Linked DNA regions of Serinibacter salmoneus. The protein of the gene in region 1 binds, or shares a complex with, the protein of each later gene. Links are inferred from orthologs where the notes say so. Each region holds a gene or a part of one and is shown on either strand. Other genes may lie near its edges. The genes, in order: ATL40_RS00520 and trxA.

Evidence for each region.
Region 2: the proteins of ATL40_RS00520 (region 1) and trxA are in contact, whole or in part, in an NMR structure (PDB 2IPA), measured with the Bacillus subtilis proteins. The link is inferred for Serinibacter salmoneus from one-to-one orthologs.

What each region holds. Positions count from the first base shown.
Region 1 is NZ_PDJD01000001.1:148,231-159,486, reverse strand. Bases 3,279-6,075 are described here. They hold ATL40_RS00520 (arsenate reductase ArsC), read left to right. Parts: upstream 3,279-4,350; coding sequence 4,351-4,800; downstream 4,801-6,075. Other genes in these bases: ATL40_RS14615 (glycoside hydrolase family 16 protein), read left to right, coding at 5,642-6,075; ATL40_RS00525 (metalloregulator ArsR/SmtB family transcription factor), read left to right, coding at 3,279-4,266. In the rest of the region: ATL40_RS00545 (DUF6992 family protein), read right to left, coding at 1-107; ATL40_RS00540 (LURP-one-related/scramblase family protein), read left to right, coding at 269-820; trxB (thioredoxin-disulfide reductase), read left to right, coding at 980-2,095; arsB (ACR3 family arsenite efflux transporter), read left to right, coding at 2,092-3,231; more of ATL40_RS00525, read left to right, coding at 3,253-3,278; more of ATL40_RS14615, read left to right, coding at 6,076-6,355; ATL40_RS00510 (exo-beta-d-1,3/1,6-glucosidase), read right to left, coding at 6,442-8,718; ATL40_RS00505 (ABC transporter permease), read right to left, coding at 8,715-9,785; ATL40_RS00500 (ABC transporter permease), read right to left, coding at 9,789-10,784; ATL40_RS00495 (ABC transporter ATP-binding protein), read right to left, coding at 10,781-11,256. UniProt on the Bacillus subtilis protein: Catalyzes the reduction of arsenate [As(V)] to arsenite [As(III)]. In vitro, can dephosphorylate para-nitrophenyl phosphate (pNPP).
Region 2 is NZ_PDJD01000001.1:3,074,381-3,085,661, forward strand. What follows is about bases 4,959-7,780. They hold trxA (thioredoxin), read right to left. Parts: upstream 6,622-7,780; coding sequence 6,295-6,621; downstream 4,959-6,294. Other genes in these bases: ATL40_RS13735 (D-alanine--D-alanine ligase family protein), read right to left, coding at 4,959-4,997; ATL40_RS13740 (aminotransferase-like domain-containing protein), read right to left, coding at 4,997-6,298; trxB (thioredoxin-disulfide reductase), read right to left, coding at 6,671-7,681. Outside these bases: ATL40_RS13725 (ParA family protein), read left to right, coding at 1,927-2,736; ATL40_RS13730 (ParB/RepB/Spo0J family partition protein), read left to right, coding at 2,733-3,983; more of ATL40_RS13735, read right to left, coding at 4,050-4,958; ATL40_RS13755 (lipid II flippase MurJ), read right to left, coding at 7,806-11,281. UniProt on the Bacillus subtilis protein: Participates in various redox reactions through the reversible oxidation of its active center dithiol to a disulfide and catalyzes dithiol-disulfide exchange reactions.

The DNA.
Region 1 (11,256 bases):
GTCACGGCGCCGATTCCACCGGAGACCGCGGCGCCGGTCGCCAGTTCGCGCAGCAGGCACTGCTCGGTGGCGTGCGCATCGCCCATGACGTCCCCATCGATGCTCATGGCACGGAGCGTACGCCCGCGACCTCGCTGGGGACGGAGAATCCGCCCATCTCGGCGTGAGAGCGCGAGTACCGACCGCCTCTGACCTGGGCGAATCCTGGTCGCGTGGGCCGACGACACGGAATCCTCCGTCCGTAGCGAGGTCGTGCCAGGATCGGGGCATGGGGATCCTCGATCACGACGTCCTCGTCGTCGACCAGGTGACGGGCTTCATGAGCAACAACTTCGCCGTCTCGGACATGTCCGGCCGGCAGGTGGGTCACATCCACACCGAGGGCTCTGCGCTCGGACGGATGTTCGCGGGCAGCCGCGACTTCACGGTGGTGGACGAGACCGGGTGGGTGCTGCACCTGCACGACACCATGAACTGGTGGCGCGACCGGATGGAGATCCGCGACGGCGAGGGCATCGCGCTGGCCGAGGTGGTCAAGCGCCTGGCGTTCTTCCGCACCTCGTGCACTGTCACCCTGGACGGTTCCGCGCTCGACCTCACGGGCAGCCTGCGTGGGATGGACTTCACCCTCACCGGGCCGCGGGGGACCCTCGCCACCATCTCCCGGCAGTGGGCCGGGATCAGCCGGGCCTTCCTGGGCCGCAGCCGCTACGTGGTCAGCATGAGCCCCGATCTGAGCCACCGGGAGCGGCGCGCCCTCCTGGGGTCGGTGATCGCCCTGGACCTGATCCGCGCGAAAGAGAACATCAACGTGGGCTGACTGACCCAGCACCCGCCATCCGATCGGGTCCTCGTTCGGCACCCTCCTGGTGACCGTCCAGGCACGATTCGATGAACATCAATACAGCGCTTGCGCACCCGATCGATGACTGTCAATATAGACGCGGATCGATACTCACCGGATCGCACAAGGAGCCAGATGTCCACCCCATTCAACCCGTTCGCCGGGGCCTCGGCCCTGGGTGCCGTCTCCACACCGACCGACGATGCCGCTCCGGTGGACTCGGCCACCGTGGCCGCCACCCAGCGCAACCAGGACCCTGATGTGGTTCATGATGTGGTGATTGTGGGGTCGGGTCCGGCGGGGTATACCGCGGCGGTGTACGCGGCGCGGGCGCGGTTGGCGCCGATCGTGTTCGCCGGGAGTGTGAGCGCGGGTGGCGCGTTGATGAACACCACCGAGGTGGAGAACTTCCCCGGGTTCCCCGAGGGCATCCAGGGCCCGGACCTGATGGAGAACATGGCCGCCCAGGCCGAGAAGTTCGGCGCCGACATCCGCTTCGAGGACGTGGAGTCCCTCGACCTCACCAGCGATATCAAGACCCTCACCACCAGTGAGTCCGGCACCATCAAAGCCCGCGCGGTCATCCTGACCACCGGCTCGGCCTACCGCGAACTGGGCCTACCCGAGGAGAAGACCCTCTCCGGGCGTGGGGTCTCCTGGTGCGCCACCTGCGACGGGTTCTTCTTCCGCGACCAGGAGATCGCCGTGGTCGGCGGAGGCGACTCCGCCGTGGAGGAGGCCACCTTCCTGACCCGCTTCGCCTCCAAGGTCACCCTCATCCACCGCCGCGACGAACTGCGCGCCTCCCAGATCATGACCGAACGCGCCCTGGCCGACCCCAAGATCGAGATGGCCTGGAACAGCGAGATCATCGCCATCCACGGCACCGAGAAACTCACCGGCCTCACCCTGCGCGACACCACCACCGGCGCCACCCGCCACCTCGCGGTCACCGGCCTGTTCGAAGCCATCGGGCACCTACCGCGCACCGAACTCCTGCACGGCCAGGTCGACCTGGACGAGGAGGGCTACATCACCGTGGCCCACCCCACCACCCAGACCAACCTGCCCGGCGTCTTCGCCGCCGGCGACGTCGTGGACCACACCTACCGCCAAGCCATCACCGCCGCCGGCACCGGCTGCTCCGCCGCCCTGGACGCCGAACGCTACCTCGCCACCCTGCAGGCCGCCCCCGCCTCACCCGCCAACACCCAAGCCGCCCTCAACGCCACCACGGGAGCCTCTGCATGAACACCCCCCAGCCCGTCGGCATCTCCACGCCCAGCACCGCGAGCGATCCCGGAACGGCTGCGACCACCGCGCGGCTGTCCACCCTGGACCGCTGGCTGCCGGCCTGGATCGGCCTGGCAATGATCGGCGGCCTGCTGCTCGGCCGGTTCATTCCCGGAGTGTCGGACCTCCTGGCCAGCATGGAGGTGGGCGGGATCTCCATCCCGATCGCGCTGGGCCTGCTGGTGATGATGTACCCCGTCCTGGCCAAGGTGCGCTACGACCGGGTGGCCTCCGTGACCGGCGACAAGCGCCTCCTGATCAGTTCGCTGATGCTGAACTGGCTCGTCGGCCCCGCCCTGATGTTCACCCTGGCGTGGATCTTCCTGGCGGACCTGCCGGAGTACCGCACCGGCCTGATCATCGTGGGCCTGGCCCGCTGCATCGCGATGGTGGTGATCTGGAACGATCTGGCGTGCGGCGACCGGGAGGCCGCGGCCGTGCTGGTCGCGATCAACTCCGTGTTCCAGGTGCTCGCGTTCTCCCTGCTCGGCTACTTCTACCTCACGGTGCTGCCCGGCTGGCTGGGCCTGGACTCCCAGGGCCTGGACGTGTCGATGGGCGAGATCGCCCTGAACGTGCTGGTCTTCCTCGGCATCCCGCTGGTGGCCGGGTTCCTCTCCCGCATCATCGGCGAGCGGACCAAGGGTCGCGACTGGTACGAGGAGAAGTTCATCCCGACCGTCGGGCCCTGGGCGCTGTACGGCCTGCTGTTCACCATCGTGCTGTTGTTCGCCCTGCAGGGCGAGGCCGTCACCTCCAACCCGCTGGACGTGGCCCGCATCGCGCTGCCCCTGCTGGTCTACTTCGCGGTCATGTGGGCCATCGGGATGGTCACCGGGAAGGCCCTGGGCATGGGGTATGCCCGCTCCACCACGCTCGCGTTCACCGCAGCGGGCAACAACTTCGAGCTCGCCATCGCGGTGGCGATCGGCACCTTCGGTGCGGCCTCCGGCCAGGCCCTGGCGGGCGTCGTCGGCCCCCTCATCGAGGTGCCGGTCCTGGTGGGTCTCGTGTACGTCGCCCTGTGGGCCGGTCGGCGCTGGTTCGCGGGCGACCCGACGGCGCCCCGCGCCGTGATCCCCGAGGCCCGCTGAGCCCTGCCTGAGGAGGTGAGCATGACCACCATCGACGTCCCGATCGCGTCCGACGGCGTAGCCTCCCCGGCCACCGGGTTCGCCTTGGGCGAGGAGACGGCGGCTGTGTTGGCGCCGGTGTTGAAGGCGATGGCCGATCCGCTGCGGCTGCGGATGCTGTCCCACATCAGCGCCTCGCCCAGCGCGGAGGCGTGCGTCTGCGACCTGGCCGAGCTCACGGAGTTGTCCCAGCCGACCGTCTCCCACCACCTGAAGGTGATGCGGGAGGCGGGACTCCTGGCCACGCAGCGGCGTGGCACCTGGGTCTGGTACTCCCTCGCCCCGACGTATCGCGACGCCGTCACCCACCTGCTCAGTTCCTTCGCGCCCACCGTGGTGACCTCGAGGTGCGGCCCGGAGCACCCGCACGAGGTGCCCGAGGCGGACGAGGAGCTCGCGACCCTGGCCAAGGACCTCGCACGCGAGTTCCCGGCGTTGCCGGACGAGCTCGTGCTCGCCACCTGCCGGGAGTCCTTCGCGGGACTGGCTCGCTCCGCCGGTATCGGGGATGGCCTGTTCGCGGCGACCGCGCAGTTTGCCCGGCAGCGGCTGGAGGACCTCACCCGCGACCGCACCGGCTCCAGGCCACAGGTGTTGTTCGTGTGCGTGCAGAACGCGGGCCGCTCCCAACTCGCCGCGGCGATCGCGCGCAGCTACGCCGGCGATGCCGTGGTGGTCCGCTCCGCGGGCTCCACGCCCGCGGCACAGGTCCACCCCGGGGTGCAGGCGGTGCTCGACGACCTCGGCACCGCGCCGGAGGCCTTCCCCAAGCCACTGACCGACGACGCCGTGCGCGCCGCCGACGTCGTCATCACGATGGGCTGCGGCGACGTGTGCCCCATCGTCCCGGGCGTGCGGTACGAGGACTGGCAGGTCGGCGACCCGGCCCTGGCCTCCGAGGCCGGCGTGGCCGCCATCGCCGAGGACCTCGACAACCGGGTCCGCGCCCTGCTCGAAGATCTCACCCCGGACCTCGCGCTCCCCACCACGCAGTAGCGGCCCGACCACCCGCACCCGATCGACGTTCCCGACACCGCCACACCCGAGACCGCCGCACCCGAGACCCTTGGAGAACACCTCATGACCGAGAGCATCACTCCCGCCGAGACCGCCGAGACCGGCAAGCCCAGCGCCCTGTTCGTCTGCGTCCACAACGCGGGCCGCTCCCAGATGGCCGCGGGGTTCCTGCGGGCGCTGTCCGGCGGCGCTGTGGAGGTCCGCTCGGCCGGGTCCATGCCCGCCGAGCAGATCAACCCGGTGGCCGTGGAGGCGATGCTGGAGGTCGGCATCGACATCCGTGAGGAGAAGCCGAAGGTGCTGACCACCGAGGCCGTGCAGGCCTCCGACGTGGTCATCACCATGGGCTGCGGGGACGCCTGCCCCTACTTCCCCGGCAAGCGCTACCTGGACTGGAAGCTCGACGACCCGGCCGGTCAGGGCATCGACTCCGTCCGCCCGATCCGCGACGAGATCCGCACCCGCATCGAGGGACTGCTCGGGGAGATGGGCGTGGCGCCCGTCGCTCTCTGAGCCCTCCCACTCTGAGCCCTCCCACTAGCGCCGAGACCGTGCACGCCGCGGCGAGTCCGTGGCGGAATAGCACGGTCTCGGCGCGGCGGGCACGGTTTCGGCGCGGGTGTGATCGGACGCCGCCGCCCGCACATCGGTCCCCCCACCGGGAGCGGCGCGCTGGTAGTTTCGCATCGGATCGGACCGTTCGACGCCGTAGGGGGACCTTGCCGTGGCACCGTCACCCCACGTGCGTGTGCGCCGCCCCACTCGGGTAGCCGCGGGGGTGGGCATCGTGACGATCTCCGCGACCGCTGCCCTCGTGCTCGCCTCCGCCCTCGACGGGGCAGTGAGCAGCGAGAGCCGAGCAGGCCTGAGCGCCGCGGCCGCGGAGCGCGCACTCCAGGACCACCTGACCGCGCAGGCCCCACGCCCCCTCTCGCCGTCCCACGAGCCTGCCGCACCGGACCCGGAGCCACGCTCCACCACCCCGGGGGCGATCGAGGCCAGCCTTCTCCCCTCGCCCACCGCACACGCGCAACCCACCGCGCATGCGCAACCCACGGCGAGCAGTGACGGCGCGGAGACCGGCGAGCCCGCCGATGATCCATCGCCCGTCTCCCGCGCCGGGGCACCGCGTGAGGATGCCGCGCCCAGCACCCCGACGCCCAGCACCCCGACGCTCTCACCCGCGCCGCCCTCACCCGCGCCGCTGCCCGCACGACCGACGCCGCCACCCGTCGTGACGCCGTCACCCACCCCCAGCCCGTCACAAGAACCGACCCCAGACCCAGACCCAGACCCAGACCCAGACCCAGACCCGGGCCCCGACCCAGACCCCGATGCGCTGAGCATCACCGCCATGCCGATAGGCGACGTCGGGGACTGGGAGCAGATCTACGCCCAGGACTTCACCGAGTCCGTGGCGCGCGGCTCCTTCCTCACCTCGCGGTACACCGACCAGCTCCTCGCCTACGACGGGCCCGACACCTCGGGGAAGGGCCGCTACGACGCCGAGTCAGTGCTGTCGGTGCAGGACGGCCGGCTGACGTGGGACATCGGGACGCGCGACGGCGTGCCGCGGGTCGCGGGTGTGGCCGTGCGCCATCCCGGCACCGGGTGGGGCGAGCAGTACGGGCGCTACAGCTTCCGACTGCGCGCGGACGTGGCACCGGGGTACAAGGTCGTCGGGATCCTGTGGCCGGACAGCGACGACTGGGGCGAAGGAGAGATCGACTTCCCCGAGGTCAACGAGCTGACCGGGGAGGAGACGATCTACGCCAACCGGTTCCGACCAGGCTCAGGCGCGGGCGCCCCGGGGGCCGCCGAGCGTTTCACCACCGACGTGCCGCTCGCCGGCACCGGCTGGCACACCGCCACGATCGAGTGGGCGCCCGATGCCCTCACCTTCCTGCTCGACGGCGAGGAGGTGGGCACCTTCACGGACGGCGTGCCGGACACCGCGTTCCACCTCGTGCTGCAGGTGGAGACGGAACTGTACGGCTCTGCGCCGGACCCGGGGACCAGCGGCCGCGTGGAGGTGGACTGGGTGACGATGTACGACTACGCGCCGTAGGACGAGACCCCACAAGAGCAGGCCCCACGCCGCGCGCGGCACATCCCGGCCGCAACGATCTGCGGCCGGGATGGCCCAGTGGCTTCTCAGGCGGGCAGTGCTTCGGTGCCCACGGTGAACCCCGCGCGCTGCAGGTCCTGGGTGCGCGAGGAGCGCCCGACCAGCAGTTCGAATGCGCCCGGTTCCACCACGCGCCGCCCCTGGGCATCCACGATCGTGCACTCGCGCACCGGCACCTCGATGCGCACCCGGGCGGCGGAGTGCGGCTCCACGACCACACGCCGGAACGCCTTGAGTTCCCGGTCCGTCCAACTCACGGAGGTCACGAGGTCGCAGACGTAGGCCTGCACCACCTCGTGGGCGGGACGATCGCCGTCGTTGTGGACCGTGATCTCCGCCACCAGGGTGTCCTCGAGGCCGACCTGCTCCCGCTCCAGCGTGAGATCGCTGTAGCGCACAGTCGTGTACCCGATGCCCTGCCCGAAGGCGTACGCCGGCGCCTGGGTGAGGTCCGCGTAGCGGTTACCGTGTTGGCCACGGATCTGGTTGTAGTAGGTGGGCTGCTGTCCGGCGTGCCGGGCGAAGGAGAGCGGGAGTCGCCCCGCGGGCTCGATGGCACCGAACACCAGTTCCGCCACGGCGCGGCCACCCTGCATCCCCGGGTTCGCCGCCCAGATCAGGGCCGCGGCCTGCTCCAGGCAGCGCGGCAACACGGGCGGCTTGGAGGCCACCAGCACCACGACCACCGGCGTCCCGGTCTCCACCAGGGCCTCGAGCATGGCAACCTGACCGCCCAGGAGTTCCAGCGTCGCGGTCGAGCGGCCCTCGCCGACCGTCTCGATGCGGTCCCCGACCACCGCGACGACCACATCGGCCTCGCGCGCGGAGGCGACCGCCTCGTCGATCAGTTGAGGGTCGGGCTCGGCCGGGACCACGATCGGGGGTCGAGGCTGACCATCCGGGAAGTGGGTGCCCTCCGGGTCCGCAGCGAGGGAGAGGATCTCCGCCCCCGGCGAGTAGGTCACGTCCGCATCGGCCGGCGCGATCGCCCGCAGCCCGTCCAGCACCGTGGTGATCATCTCGCGCGGCTGACCGTCCAGCCATCCGGCCTGCCCGCTGCCGCCGGCCCAGTCCCCGAGCTGGGTCTGTGCGTCATCGGCCAGCGGCCCCGCCACCGCGATCCGCAGGCCCGGCCGCGGGGTCAGGGGCAGGGTGCCGTCGTTCTCCAGCAGCACGAGGCTCTCGCGCGCCACCCGCAGGTTCAGTTCCGTGTGCTGCGCGGTCCCCACCACCGCGGCGACGTCCTCGCGGGGAAGCCGGGGGTTCTCGAAGAGCCCGAGCTCGAACTTCAGGGTGAGGATGCGCCGCACCGCCGGGTCCACCTCATCGGGCCGGAGCAAGCCGCGCTCCACCGCTTCCAGGGCGCCCTCGAAGAAGCCCGGGGTGGTCATCACGAGGTCGTTGCCCGCGCGGACCGCGGCCGCCGCGGCGTGGGCGTAGTCGGGCTGCACCTGCTGCTCCCAGACCATGCGGCCCACGTTGTCCCAGTCGGTGATGAGGGTGCCGGTGTAGTTCCACTCCCCGCGCAGCACCTCCGACAGGAGCCAGTCGTTGATCGTGATCGGCACCCCGTCCATGCTCTGGTAGCCGAGCATGAAGGTCCGGCAGCCCTCCCGGGCGACCCGCTCGAACGGCGGCAGGAACCACGACCTCAGCTTGCGCCGGGAGATGTCGGCCTCGGAGGCATCCCGTCCGCCCTGGGTCTCGGAGTACCCGGCGAAGTGCTTCGCGGTGGCCAGGATCGCCGTCGGGTCCTCCAGTCCCTCACCCTGGTAGCCGCGCACCATCGCCGAGGCCAACTCCCCGATCAGGTACGGGTCCTCCCCGAAGGTCTCGTTCACCCGGCCCCAGCGCAGGTCACGCGCGATGCACAGCACCGGGGAGAAGGTCCAGTGCACCCCGGTCGCGGCGACCTCCACGGCGGTGGCCCGGGCCACCTGCTCCACCAGGTCCGCGTTCCAGGTGCCGGCCATCCCCAGCTGCGTGGGGTAGATGGTGGCACCGGGCCAGAACGAGTGGCCGTGGATGCAGTCCTCACCCACCAGGAGCGGGATCTGCAGCCGGGTCTCCTGCGTGAGGCGGTGTGCCTGCAGCAGTCGCTCCTGCGAGGCGTGCAGGAGGGATCCGACGTGGCGTTCGTGCACGTGGTGGGTCAGGTCGTCGCGGGCGTCCAGTTGCAGCATCTGGCCGACCTTCTCGGGCAGTGTCATCCGCGCGAGCAGGTCCTCCACGCGCTCGGCGACGGACAGGTCGGTGTTGCGGTAGGCGGCGCTGCGGGTGTCGGGGCTGTGGACATCGGTCATGAGTCGCCCTCCGTTCGTGTGGTCGTGGGCTGGTCAGGGGGTGCGGCGATGCGCACGGTGGTGACGCTGCTGTTCGCGTCGATCCCGCGCTTGCGCAGGGCGCGGGATTGCTCACCGGCCGAGCGAAGTCGGGGGTTCACGTACTCGTCGATGCCGAAGTTGATCAGCGAGAGCGCGACCCCGAGGATCGCGATGCACAGACCCGCGGGGAGCCACCACCACCAGTAGGTGGGAAAGGCGCCGTTCTGCTGCGCCCAGAACAGGATGGTGCCCCAGTTCAGGTTCGAGATCGGGATGACGCCGATGAACGCCAGCGTGGTCAGGCCCAGCACCGCGGCCGTCACCGTGCCCACGAAGCTCGAGGCGATGATCGCCATGAGGTTCGGCAGCATCTCCACGAAGATGATGCGCCGCAGCGGTTCGCCGTTGGCGCGCGCCGCCTGGATGAAGTCACGGTTGCGCAGCGACATCGTCTGGGCTCGCAGCACACGGGCGCCCCACGCCCAGCCCGTGAAGGCGAGGACCGCGGCGATGACGATCAACGGGGGGTTCTGGTACTGGGAGGCGACGATGATGATGAGCGGCAGACCCGGGATCACGAGGAACACGTTCGTCACGGCCGAGAGCGACTCGCTGCGCCAGCCGCGGGTGTAGCCGGCGACCACACCGATGACCACGGCCACGAAGGTCGCGATGATGCCGGCGGTGAAGCCGACCACGAGCACCCCCCGGGTGCCGTACACGATCTGGCTGAAGACGTCCTCGCCCATGTGCGTGGTGCCGAGCCAGTGGGCCGAGGAGGGCCCCTGCCGCAGCGCCGTGTAGTCCTTCTCGAGCGGACCGTAGGGAGCGATGATGTTCCCGAAGACGGCGATGAGCACGAAGACGCCGAGGATCGCCAGGCCGGTGAGCGACTTGGGGTTGCGGAACATCGCGAAGGCCGAGCCGAGTTGCGACCAGAAGGTCCGCCGCGACGGGCCGGGGCGCGGCGCGAGCTGGGTGGCGGCCTCGGTGGCCGCGTCGGTGTCCTCGACAGGGGGCTGGGGTATCGACTGGGAAATGGACATCTCTCAGGCCTCCGCCTGCCGGGTACGGGGATCCAGGACGGCGTAGGCGACGTCGGCCAGGATGTTGGCAACGAGGACGGCCATGGTGATGATGAGGAACAGACCCTGCATGAGCGGGTAGTCCTTGGCCGTGGTGGCGTCCAGCAGGAGCTTGCCGACGCCGGGGTAGGAGAAGACCATCTCCATCACGATCGTCCCGCCCACGATGAAGCCGAGCGAGAGCGCGAAGCTCTGGATCTGGGGCAGCACCGCGTTGCGCGCGGCGTAGTGCCGCAGCACCCGCTTGTTCGGCATGCCCTTGGCCTGCGCCACGGTGATGTAGTCCTCGTCCAGGACGGTCAGCATCATGTTGCGCATGCCGAGGATCCAGCCGCCGAGGGAGGCGACGACGATCGTGATGGCCGGCAGCGCGCCGTGGTGGATGACCTGCCCGATGAAGTCGAGGCTGAACTCCGGCACGCTGCCCTTGTCGTAGGCGTGCGAGGCGGGGAACCAGTGCAGCGTGGAGGAGAACAGCGCGATCGCGATCAGACCGAGCCAGAAGTAGGGCACGGTCCCGAAGAAGGTGGTGACGGGGATCAGCGCGTCGAGCTTGCTGCCGCGGCGCCATCCGATGACGGCGCCCAGGGAGGTGCCCAGGACGAAGGAGATGATGGTGGCGATGCCGACCAGGCCCACCGTCCAGGGCAGCGCCGAGGAGATCACCTCGCCCACGGGTGCCAGGCCGTGGGAGAAGGACAGGCCGAGATCGCCGCTGAGCAGCAGGCGCCAGTACTCCACGTACTGCTGCCACAGGGACTTGTCCTCGTCGAGGCCGAAGAGGATCCGCAGGGCGTTCTCCGCCTCCGGGGTGATCTGTCCCGCCTGCTTCTGCATGTAGGCGGAGACGGGGTCGCCCTTCAACATCCGCGGCAGGAAGAAGTTGATGGTGATGGCCGCCCACGCCGTGAAGGCGTAGAAGAGGGCGCGACCAGCGATGAAGCGAACGGGGATTCTCATGCGGCACCTCCGCCGGTGGTGGCGGAACCGACGGCGAAGTGCGCCTCGGGGTCGGGCGAGGCAGCCCGCAGTTCCTGGGTGTAGGGGTCCTGCGGTCGCAGGATCACGTCGTCGGCGCTCCCGTGTTCCACGACCTTGCCGTGGTTGAGCACCATGATCTCGTCGCTGAAGTGCCGCGCGGTGGCGAGGTCGTGCGTGATGTAGAGGACTCCTAGACCCTCCTCGCGCTGCAGGTCGGCGAGCAGGTTCAGCACGCCGAGCCGGATCGAGACGTCCAGCATGGAGACCGGCTCGTCCGCCACGAGGAGCTTGGGCCGGGAGGCGAGCGCCCGCGCGATCGCGACACGCTGGCGCTGACCACCGGAGAGTTCGTGGGGGCGCCGGTCGATCGTCGCGTCCACATCGAGCCGGACCCGCTCCAGCAGTCGGCGCACCTCGGCATCGACCTGGTCCTTGGGCACGACCCGGTCCA
Region 2 (11,281 bases), 2.9 Mb from region 1 along the record:
TGACCCGACCGCACTCCCGCCTGGCGCCAGGTGCGGTGTGGCTCCTGCATCGATCCACGTGAAACGCCATTCATTCGCGCGGAGCCGTAGCCCCGAGGCGGCATCTCTCTGCGTACGTTCGCCATGCGCCCGACCGCCAACAGCGAGCGTTGCTGCTGAAGTCGAACCCGTGCCACGCACGTCGACATGGTGTTCCTTCCCGTGACGCATCGCCCACGGGCCTGCGGTTTCACGTGAAACGTCAGGTCGCGCGAGTGTCCCTCATTCTCTCGCCGGCGTAGGCCTCCGTGCCGACCGGTATCCGAGAGACATGGGCTCGGGTGCGGTCCGCCGATAACAACGGCTGGCAGCGAGCCTGGCCGCCTCAACGCGAGAGGAAGCACAGGTCGTTCTTCTTCGGAATCTGTCTCATCTGAAGAACTGGGGCGCGACGCATGGGCTGTGAGTCTGTTCCACAGTGCCGTATGCGTGACGGCAGACGAGCCGATTCTGTTCGCCTTGAACAGTGCACCGATCGTGGTGGGGCGGCGTGTCGCCAGATCCAGATGCGAAGGATCGATGCCCCGTGGGCCACGAGTGAATCGTCTGTGTGAAATCTCAGTCAGTGTTAGGACAGACCAGCCGGGACGGGCTGCCGGTGGCGCCACACCGGCCGGCGCACTGGGTAAGTCTCATCGCAGCTTCACGTGTCAGGTGCGCACGCCACGGTTGAGCGCGGACGGCCTCTCTGTTCAGGTAGAAGGCGGTCTATCCGGCACAGGCCGTCGTGGTCGTGCCTTCGCAGATGAGGCAGGCCGCGCAGTCGCGAAGGGTTCACTGAGCGTTGCCCGAGAGCACAATGATGAACTGAAGCAGCTTCCCGACATCGTGACGTCTATGAGGTACCGCCGTCCTGCAATGAACGGCGATGTGGTGTCTAGTCGACCGTGGTCGTGAGGACACTGGCTCCAGTGAGGGCCTCACTGCGGCTGCATCAGGCGACGGTCTCACTGCTGTGTTTCACGTGGAACGGTGCCCGTGCTGTGTTTCACGTGGAACGGTGCCCGTGCTGTGTTTCACGTGGAACGGTGCCCGTGCTGTGTTTCACGTGGAACGGTGCCCGTGCTGTGTTTCACGTGGAACGGTGCCCGTGCTGTGTTTCACGTGGAACGGTGCCCGTGCTGGTCTCGTCCTGGCGCTATACGCGTTCGTCGCGCGCCCCGCTTCTCGTAGGATCGCGGCGGTCGAGGGTGTGGGCTCGACCGTGCGCACGCGAGACGTCCTACTGAGCTGCGGCGCATCTGGGGGCCTCAGCGTACTTCGTGGTGTGCTGTGCGCCTCGGGCGCCCAACCCACGGAAGCACGCCGAACTGTTTCACGTGGAACCACGCACGGACTGAACCTGCTGTGTACGTCAACCTGTTGTGCGCGTGGCCAGGCACGCGCCGGCGGCAGGGTCGAACTGCCCAAGTTCGACGTGGTCTACCGGGCGTGGACACTCCGCACGGAAGATGGGCTTGCCGCACTACCATTGCGCGGTTTCACGTGGAACATCACCCCGGGCTCGGGTAGGTCCACGCTCTCTGGGCCGACGTGGGCGAGAGCCGGCGATTGCCGCGATGAGGCCCGCGAGCAAACACGCCCGCTCTGGTGCAAGGGCTCCTGCGCGCCCGTGCGCTCTCTATGCGCGGGTGATGTGGTGCGATGTGGCGTGTAGCTCCGGTGCCGACGCTGCCGACGACGTATCCTGGTCGGGTGCCACATGAGACCGAGCAGCAGGCGGCAGCCAAGCCGGATTCCCTGAGTGACGCCGAGCGCCGGCAGGCGCTCATCTCGTCCCTCCCGACCGCCGACGAGGACAGCCCCCTGGCTGCGCAGCTGATCAGGGACACTCAGCGGCGGGTCACATTGAGTGAACGAACGTTCGAGAAACCACGATCTACACGCGTGTTTACTGTGGCGAACCAGAAAGGCGGCGTCGGCAAGACGACGACGACCGTGAACATCGCCGCAGCACTGGCGCGCTCAGGCCTCGAAGTCCTCGTGATCGACAACGACCCGCAGGGGAATGCCTCGACGGCGCTCGGCGTGGAGCACCCCTCCGGTACGGTGTCCACGTACGACGTGCTGCTCGGCGAGGTGCCGATGCAGGACGCCGTGACGGTCTCGGGAGCCCTCGAGAGCCTGTGGTGCGTGCCGGCGACAGTCGATCTCTCCGGTGCCGAGATCGAACTCGTCTCCTTGGAGGGTCGCGAGTATCGCCTCCGTACAGCTCTCGCCGAGTACCTGCGGTGGCGTGACGAGCAGGGCCTCCCACGCCTGGACTACGTGTTCATCGACTGCCCGCCCAGCCTCGGGTTGCTGACCGTCAACGCGTTCACCGCTGCCGCGGAGGTCCTCATCCCGATCCAGTGCGAGTACTACGCGCTGGAGGGTCTGAGCCAGTTGCTGAACAACATCGAGCTCATCAAGGGGCACCTCAACCCCGAACTGACGGTGTCGACGATCCTCCTCACCATGAGCGACACCCGCACGAACCTGGCCCGCGAGGTCGCGGGAGAGGTCCGTGGCCACTTCCCGAACGAGACGCTCAGCGCCGTCATCCCTCGGTCCGTGCGGATCTCGGAAGCACCGAGCTACGGCCAGACTGTGATGACGTACGACCCCTCCTCCTCCGGGGCGCTCGCCTACCTGCAGGCTGCCCGAGAACTCAGCGACCGCGGCGCCGCAGCCGCGACTACGGAGAGCCACCGATGAGTGACAAGCGACGCACCGGCCTGGGCCGCGGCCTGGGGGCGCTCATTCCGAACGGTCCCGCGACGAATCGGCCCGTCGACGTGTTCTTTCCTCGCACCGTTGCCGCGCCCTCGGAGACCGCCACGGACGGCCCAACCAAAGTGGTCGAATCCTCCGATGGGACAACTTCCCAGGACTCGAGCGCCCAGGCGGCGGTCGCGGGCCACTATCCCGCGACCGACCTGACGACCGATCGCGCCCGACGACTCGATGGGGTGGGACCCGAGCACTACGAGGCGGCGAACGCCGACCTGCGCTCGGCAGTGGACACCGAGTCGGAGGGCATCGCCCTCTCCCACGCCCCGATCGAGCATCCGGCCCCGAGGCGCTCGCCGGACGATGTGCGGGAGAACCAGACCGTGGAGTTGGCGCCGGTCCCGGGAGCGTCCTTCGCCGAACTGCCGCTGGACTCGATCGTCCCGAACCCGCACCAGCCGCGCACAGTCTTCGACGAGGACGACCTCGCCGAACTCGCCGCCTCGATCCGCGAGGTCGGAGTGCTGCAACCCGTCGTCGTCCGCGCCGGCGCCACGGGCTATGAACTCATCATGGGTGAGCGCCGATGGCGCGCCAGTCGCCTTGCGGGTGCGACGACCGTCCCCGCCATCATCCGGGAGACCACCGACACCGACCTCCTGCGCGATGCCCTCTTGGAGAACCTTCACCGGGCGCAGTTGAACCCGTTGGAGGAGGCTGCCGCCTATGCGCAGCTCCTCGAGGACTTCGGATGCACCCATGAGGAACTGGCGCGCCGCATCGCTCGCTCCCGGCCCCAGATCTCCAACACGCTACGTCTGCTGCGGCTGCCGCCGGCAGTACAGCGACGCGTTGCAGCGGGCGTTCTCTCCTCGGGTCACGCTCGGGCGCTGCTCGGACTGACCGACCCGACCTCGATGGAGAACCTGGCCCACCGGATCGTGGCCGAGGGCCTCAGCGTGCGGGCCACCGAGGAGATCGTGGCGCTGGGTGACGATGACCCCGTGCGTCCGGAACTCCGGCGGCGTCCTCGGGTGGGTGCACACACCGAAGCGCTCGCCGGCCTTGGACGGCGGCTCTCGGACCGCTGGGACACCAAGGTCCAGGTCAATCTGGGGCAGCGCAAGGGCAAGATCTCGATCGAGTTCGCGAACCTCGACGATCTGACCAGGATCATGGACGCGCTCGCACCCGAGGAGACCCAACGCCTGAACCAGGACACCGGCGCCTGACACACGCACCGCCGCCGTGCGCTGCCACGAGGTGGCACCGCACGGCCGGCGGTCTCCCGCTGTTGCTCAGGGGTGCGCGGCCCGAGCCATCCTCAAGTACAGCTCAGGGAGCCGATAGCCGGCGGTCTCCGCGGCGAGCGGGAACAGAGACGTCTCCGTCATCCCAGGCGCACTGTTGACGTCGATGAACCAGGCCGTCCCCGCGTCGTCGAGGATCAGGTCGGTGCGCGAGAGGCCACGCAGTCCGAGCGAGCGATGTGCGGTGACGGCGACCCGCCCGGCCTCCCGAGCGGCCTCCGCGCTCAGACGAGCGGGTGCGAAGAACTCCGTACGCCCCGTGGTGTACCGGGCGTCGTAGTCGTTGGGACCGTCGTCCACCACGATCTCCACGGCAGGCAGTGCCTGCGGACCGTCGCCGAGATCGACCACGGACACCGCGACCTCCACACCCGTGACGTACCGCTCGATGAGCGCGACATCGCCGTAGGAGAAGCAGGTCACCATGGCCTGTGGGAGGGAGGCGGCCTCGTGGACCACGGAGACCCCCAGCGCCGATCCGCCCTTGGCCGGCTTCACCACGAGGGGAAGGCCGAGGCGTTCCACGACCCGTTCCAGCACGGCGCGTGCCCCCACCTCCCGGAACACGGCCTGCGGCAGGCTCACCGAGGCGGGCGTGCTGATCCCCTCGCGGGCCAGCAGGGACTTCGAGACGGGCTTGCTCCAGGCCAGGCGCGAGGCCGCGGCGTCGCTGCCCACCGCGGGCACGCCGAGCAGTTCCAACAGGTCACGCAGCGAGCCGTCCTCACCCGTCGCTCCGTGGAGCAACGGCCAGACCACATCGGGTCGAAGCGAATCGATGAGTCCAAGGATCTCCCCGTCCACGTCGCTGACGTGTACCGAGGCACCGGCGTCGATGAGGGCATCGGCTACGCGCCGTCCCGACCGGAGCGAGACCTCCCGCTCATGGGAGAGCCCACCCGCGAGGATCAGTACGTCCATGTTCGTCGCGCCCATCAGGTCGTCCCCGTGGCCGGGGCGTCCAGCCCGTGGGGGTGCTGCTGCGTGGAACCGAACATCGCGACCAGGTCCGCCTCGGCGTTGACCACACCGGCCAGGCGGCGCACCCCCTCCACGATGCGCTCCGGAGTCGGGTAGCAGAAGGAGAGCCGCATGTGCGTGGAGCCAGCGCCGTCGGCGAAGAACGCAGTCCCCGGCACGTACGCCACGCGTGCGGTGACCGCGCGTGGCAGCATTTCCCGGGCGTCCAATCCGGCCGGGAGTCTCACCCAGACGAAGAAGCCGCCCTCCGGGGTGGTCCAGGACGCATTCGGGATGTATTCCGCCAGCGCGGAGACCAGCGCGTCGCGCCGCTCCGCGTACATCACCCGGAAGTCCTTGATCTGGGCACGCCAGTCGAAGTTGGCGAGGTAGGCCGCCACGCTCAACTGCGACGCGTTGGACGGGCACAGGATGGCGGACTCGTTCGCCAGCACCAACCTCTCGCGGATGGCGTGCGGGGCGTGGGCCCACCCCACGCGGTACCCGGGGGCGAAGGTCTTGGAGAAGGACCCGAGGAACACCACGTCGTCCGGGGCGATGGAAGCCATGGCCGGGAGCGGTTCGCCGTCGAAGCTGAGGAGGCCGTAGGGGTCGTCCTCGAGGATCAGCACCCCGTGGCGCCGCGCGACCTCGATCACGGCATGACGCCGCGCCAGTGACATCGTGACGCCCCCGGGATTCTGGAAGTTCGGGATCGTGTACAACACCTTCACCCGGCGACCCTCGCGTTTCAGCCGCGAGAGGGTCTCCTCGAACGCCTCCGGCACCAACCCCTCGTCGTCCATCGGGGTGTGGACCACGTCCGCCTCGTAGGCACGGAACACACCGAGTGCGCCCACGTAACTCGGGGCCTCGGCGACCACCACGTCACCCGGATCCAGGAAGATCCGCGCCAGTAGGTCGAGTGCCTGCTGGGACCCCGTGGTCACCACCACGTCGTCCGGGTGGGCGTTGACGGCCTCCAGGGACATCACCTCGGTGATGCGCTCACGCAGTTCCACCTCGCCCTGGCCCGAGCCGTACTGCAGCGCGCGGCTCCCGTGCATGCGCAGCATCTGCGCGATCGTGTCGGCGTAGCGCTCCATCGGCAGGTCCGCCAGGTTGGGCATCCCGCCGGCAAGCGACACCACCTCGGGGCGGTTCGCGACGGCGAACAGCGAGCGGATCTCGGAGGCTCGCATACCCTGGGTGCGGGCCGCATAGGAGCCGTGCCAGGGGTCCAGGCGTGTGCCGCGGGGGGACTCGGTCACGCTCACACCGCCGCGTACTCTTGGAGCGCGTCGCGGATGGCGGCCTTGGGTCGGGCGCCGACGAGAGTCTTCACCAACTCCCCGCGGGAGTAGATCAGCAGCGTGGGGATCGAGGTGATCTGCAGCGACGCGGTGGCGCCGGGGTTGTCATCCGTGTTCAGTTTCGCCACGGTCACGCCGGTCAGCTCGCGCGAGAGCTCCTCGATCACCGGCTCCATCTGGCGGCACGGGCCACACCATGGCGCCCACAGGTCCACGAGCACCACTCCGGGTGCCTGCAGGACCAACTCGTCGAACGTGTCGTCTGTGACCTGGAGAACGCTACTCACAACTCTCCTCAGAGGGGCATGGGAACGGTGCGGGCCGGACCGCAAGCCCTCAGACTACGCCGGTCAGCGACTCCTCGCGTCCACTGGTCGCCGCGGGAGTGTCCCCGACGGGGGTGGCGTGGTGGGTGGCGAGGTAGCGTTCGGCGTCCAGGGCGGCGGAGCAGCCGGTGCCGGCGGCGGTGATGGCTTGGCGGTAGGTGTGGTCCACGACGTCGCCGGCGGCGAAGACGCCGGGCAGGTTGGTCTGGGTGGTGGGGTGGGCCACGGTGATGTAGCCCTCCTCGTCCAGGTCGACCTGGCCGTGCAGGAGTTCGGTGCGCGGTAGGTGCCCGATGGCTTCGAACAGGCCGGTGACCGCGAGGTGGCGGGTGGCGCCGGTGGTGGTGTCGCGCAGGGTGAGGCCGGTGAGTTTCTCGGTGCCGTGGATGGCGATGATCTCGCTGTTCCAGGCCATCTCGATCTTGGGGTCGGCCAGGGCGCGTTCGGTCATGATCTGGGAGGCGCGCAGTTCGTCGCGGCGGTGGATGAGGGTGACCTTGGAGGCGAAGCGGGTCAGGAAGGTGGCCTCCTCCACGGCGGAGTCGCCACCGCCGACCACGGCGATCTCCTGGTCGCGGAAGAAGAACCCGTCGCAGGTGGCGCACCAGGAGACCCCACGCCCCGACAGGGTCTTCTCCTCGGGTAGGCCCAGTTCGCGGTAGGCCGATCCGGTGGTCAGGATGACCGCGCGGGCCTTGATGGTGCCGGACTCACTCGTGGTGAGGGTCTTGATATCGCTGGTGAGGTCGAGGGACTCCACGTCCTCGAAGCGGATGTCGGCGCCGAACTTCTCGGCCTGGGCGGCCATGTTCTCCATCAGGTCCGGGCCCTGAATGCCCTCGGGGAACCCGGGGAAGTTCTCCACCTCGGTGGTGTTCATCAACGCGCCACCAGCCGTCACGCTCCCGGCGAACACGATCGGCGCCAACCGCGCCCGCGCCGCGTACACCGCCGCGGTATACCCCGCCGGACCCGACCCCACAATCACCAGGTCATGGATCTGTTCGGTCTGCGTGGTCATGGCCTCACTCCTTGGTAGTCAGTGCTCGCGGGGGACAACCCCGGATGTGGCGGTCTTGTTCCCGCCTCCCGGTTCACGCCGCCCACGGGATGCGACCCGGGTGGAACGGGGTGCCCGGAGGTGATCAGGAGAACAGGAATGGCGGGATGTCACCCGGGGCGGGTAGCGCATCGTGGGCGTCGCCCTGTTCCCCGGCCTGTGGCTCGGTGGGGTCCACCTGCACGCTCGAGGCGGGCGCCGAGTCGGCCTGCCCCGTGCGTGCCGCATCCACCAGCGAGCCGATCGCGGCCCACAGCACCCACAGCACACCGACAGCCACGATCAGCAGCACCCAGGGTGTCGCGTTCACGGCGCCCCAGGGGCGGTCCATCTCGTCGGCGTCCTGGTGCTCCGGCAGTCGAGGTTCCTCCACGACCTCCTCGGCGCGCGCGGGCGGTGGGTAGGACGCGGGCTGTGGCGTCACGTTCTCGGCGACTGCCGGAGCCGGGTCGCTGGGTGTGGTGTGGTCCGGTTCCGCGGGATCGGCGGCGTCGCCCGGCGCCGAGTCGATCCCCGGCGCAACGGCCGTGTCCAGCGCGGGAGCCATGGGCGCGCCCGACGCCGGGGAGGGTGCGGCACCCTCCTCCTCGCCCGATGAGGAGGAGCGGCGGGCGCCATCGATCAGGCCGCCGGCAACCGCGGCGACGGCCGAGATGCCCTCCCCGGAGGTGTGTCGCGCAGGAGCGGCCTCCACCTCGTGGTCGCCGAACGCTGCCTCGGCGAACCCGGGTGCCGCCGCGAACGAGGCGGGTGCGGGCACCGTCCACCGGGAGGTGTCCGGGGCGTGGGGCGTCTCCTGCTGGGAGCCGGGAGTGGCGTCCTGTGCGGCATCGGGCTCCGTGTCGTCCACCGCGGCGGGTGACTGCGTGCCCCCGTACCCCAGCTCACGATCGGCCGCCGGGATCACGGCGTCGAGGCGTCGCCAGAAGCCCGTCGCGGGTATGGACCCCGACGTCTCCGGAGCCACGGTTCCTGCGCCGTCCGCAGTGCTCCCGGGCTCTCGTGCGGCTGCCTCGTCGGCCCCATCGGCCTCGTCGGCCCCGTCGGCCTCATCGGCACCGTCGGAGAGGGTCGCGGTGCCGATCACGTCGTCGAACGCCGCCGGCGGCTCGGTGATCTCCTGCAGCGGTGGTCGCCACGTCGGCGCGATCGCGCTGAGCTCGCCGGTGTCGGCGATCAGGTCACGCTCGACCGCCTCGGCGACCTCCTCGTCCTCCAGCCACGTATCGCGTCGCTGCTCGGTCCGGTCCTCCCCGGCCGCTTCCGATTCCGCCGCTGCCTCCGCGCTCGGTGCGGCCGACCCGGATGAGTCTGCGGCCGAGTCGGAGGGCTCGGGATCCTGATTCTCCCTCCCCGGCTCGGCGTCGGTACCCAGGAGGTGTGCGAGGTCCGGCACGGGGTGCCACGGGGCCAAGGCGACCACGATCTGTGAGCAGGTGCGTGGATGCTCGGGGAGGGTCGCGAGCAACGCCTGCGCCTCGTCGTCGGGCTGCGCACCGAGCATCTCGCGCAGCAGGGCGATGACCGCAGCCGCATCGAACGCCGAGGCGTCGATCCCACCGGGAGCAGTGGTCTGACCGGCGGCCACGCTGTCCACACCGAGGCCCGCCACCCGCACCGCGCCGGCGCTGGTGAGGGCCACCTTGTGCGTGTCCAGGGCCAGGTGGTGCACACCGCGGCGACGCCCGGCCTCCAGCGCGCCGGCGACCTCCCCGGCGATGGAGCGAGCGACGGCGGTGCTGAGTGGTCCCTGCTCGAGGATCTGCGCCAGTGTGGTCCCGGGGGTGGGGTCGGTGACGATGTAGCCCGTGCCGTCGAACTCGCCGACGCGCATGATGCGTGGGAGGCGGGCGTCCGAGACCAGTGCGGCGCGGCGCGCGGAGTCCAACACGTTCGCGGTGTGCGGGCCGGAGACGGACAGCACATCGGTGGGCCGTTCCAGGATGGTGTCGCGACCGCGCCACCGGCGCACACCGGAGGCACCGGTGCCGACCTCCTGACCGACGCGGTAGCGATCGGCCAGGAGCATCCCGGTCTCTACCGAGTCGGTGGAACCCAACCGGTCCCCTCCCTGCTGTGTGGTGCCACGCGCGCTGGTACGCGCTCCCGGGATCATGGTAAGCACCCGCGCCAGTAGAGGGCGGCCAATGGAGGCCAGACGCGCCATGAGCACGTGCGTCTCCTCGATGCGCAGCAGCCGCGCCGTCCACAGGTAGAGCGCCAGCATGAGGATCATGACGACGGCGAGCCGCGTCATGCTGACCACGAGGCTCCAGGGCCCGATGACCCAGATCATCAGGGGCAGGCCGACCATGAATGCAGGTACGGTCGCCAGGAGCAGGCGTAGGTGGGTGCGCAGCACCCGGCGGCCGTCCACCCGCCCCAGTCGGCGACGCAGGCGGCGGTAGCCCAGGACGGCACCGACCGCGTAGGACACGCTGATGCCGAGACCCGCCCAGGCCACCCAGACCTCCGGGGGGAGGAAGAACGGGCCGACGGCCACGATGGCGACCTGCACCACCGCCATCGGGATCTGCAGCATGAAGACGGCGCGTGCGTCCTGGTAGGACAGGTGCACGCGTTGCACCACGGTCCAGAAGCCCAGGAACGGCAGTCCGATCGCCAGGGTCGCGACGACGATTCCGGCCAGCGCGTCGGTCTCGACGGTCTGCACGGCCAGGGTCATCACGCGAGCTACTCCGGTGCCGGTGACCATCAGGATGACCGCGGCCGGCACGGTGAAGACCGCAACGGTGCGCAGGGCGAGGGAGAGGTCACCACGGACACCGGCGGCGTCCGCCGCGGCCGCCTTCTCCGACATCCTGGTGAACATCGCGGTGACGAGTGAGACCACGATGAGCGATTGCGGGAGCATCACCACCAGGAACGCGAGGTCGTAGACGGCCTTGCCGGCGACGTAGCGGTCGATGTCCGGGTCGGTGTAGGCGCCGGCGGCGTTGACCACGTTGGAGACCACGAGGAAGGCGAGCTGCCCCACCACGAGCTGCGCGAAGGACCACATGGCGACCCGGCTGGCGGTGCCCAGACCCTCGAAGCCCCACGCCGGGCGATACCGGAAGCCGGAGCGGTACAACGGGATGATGAGAATCAAGGCCTGGAGCGCGACCCCCAGCGTGGCCGTTCCCCCCAGGAGGAGGATCCGGTCCGCCCCGAACTCACCGGCGGCGATCAGCTCGGGTGGCATGCGTCCGAACGTGGCGAGGTAGACGGCGAGCCCGGCGATGGCGACGACGTTGTTCAGCGCCGGGGCCCACATGTACGGCCCGAACACCTTCCGGGCGTTGAGCACCTGGCCAAGCAGCGTGTACAGGCCGTAGAAGAACACCTGCGGGAGACACCAGTACGCGAACGCGTACGCGACGGGGAGCCATGCGGGGTCGAATCGCAGGGCGTAGAGGTCCACGAGGAGGGCGGCACCCAGGGTGAGGATCACCGTGACCACGGCGAGGGCGACCCCCGCCACGGTGAGCAGCCGGTTGGTGTAGTCCTGACCGCCGTCCGGCAGCCGCGCCGCGCGGACCAGCTGCGGGACGATGACCG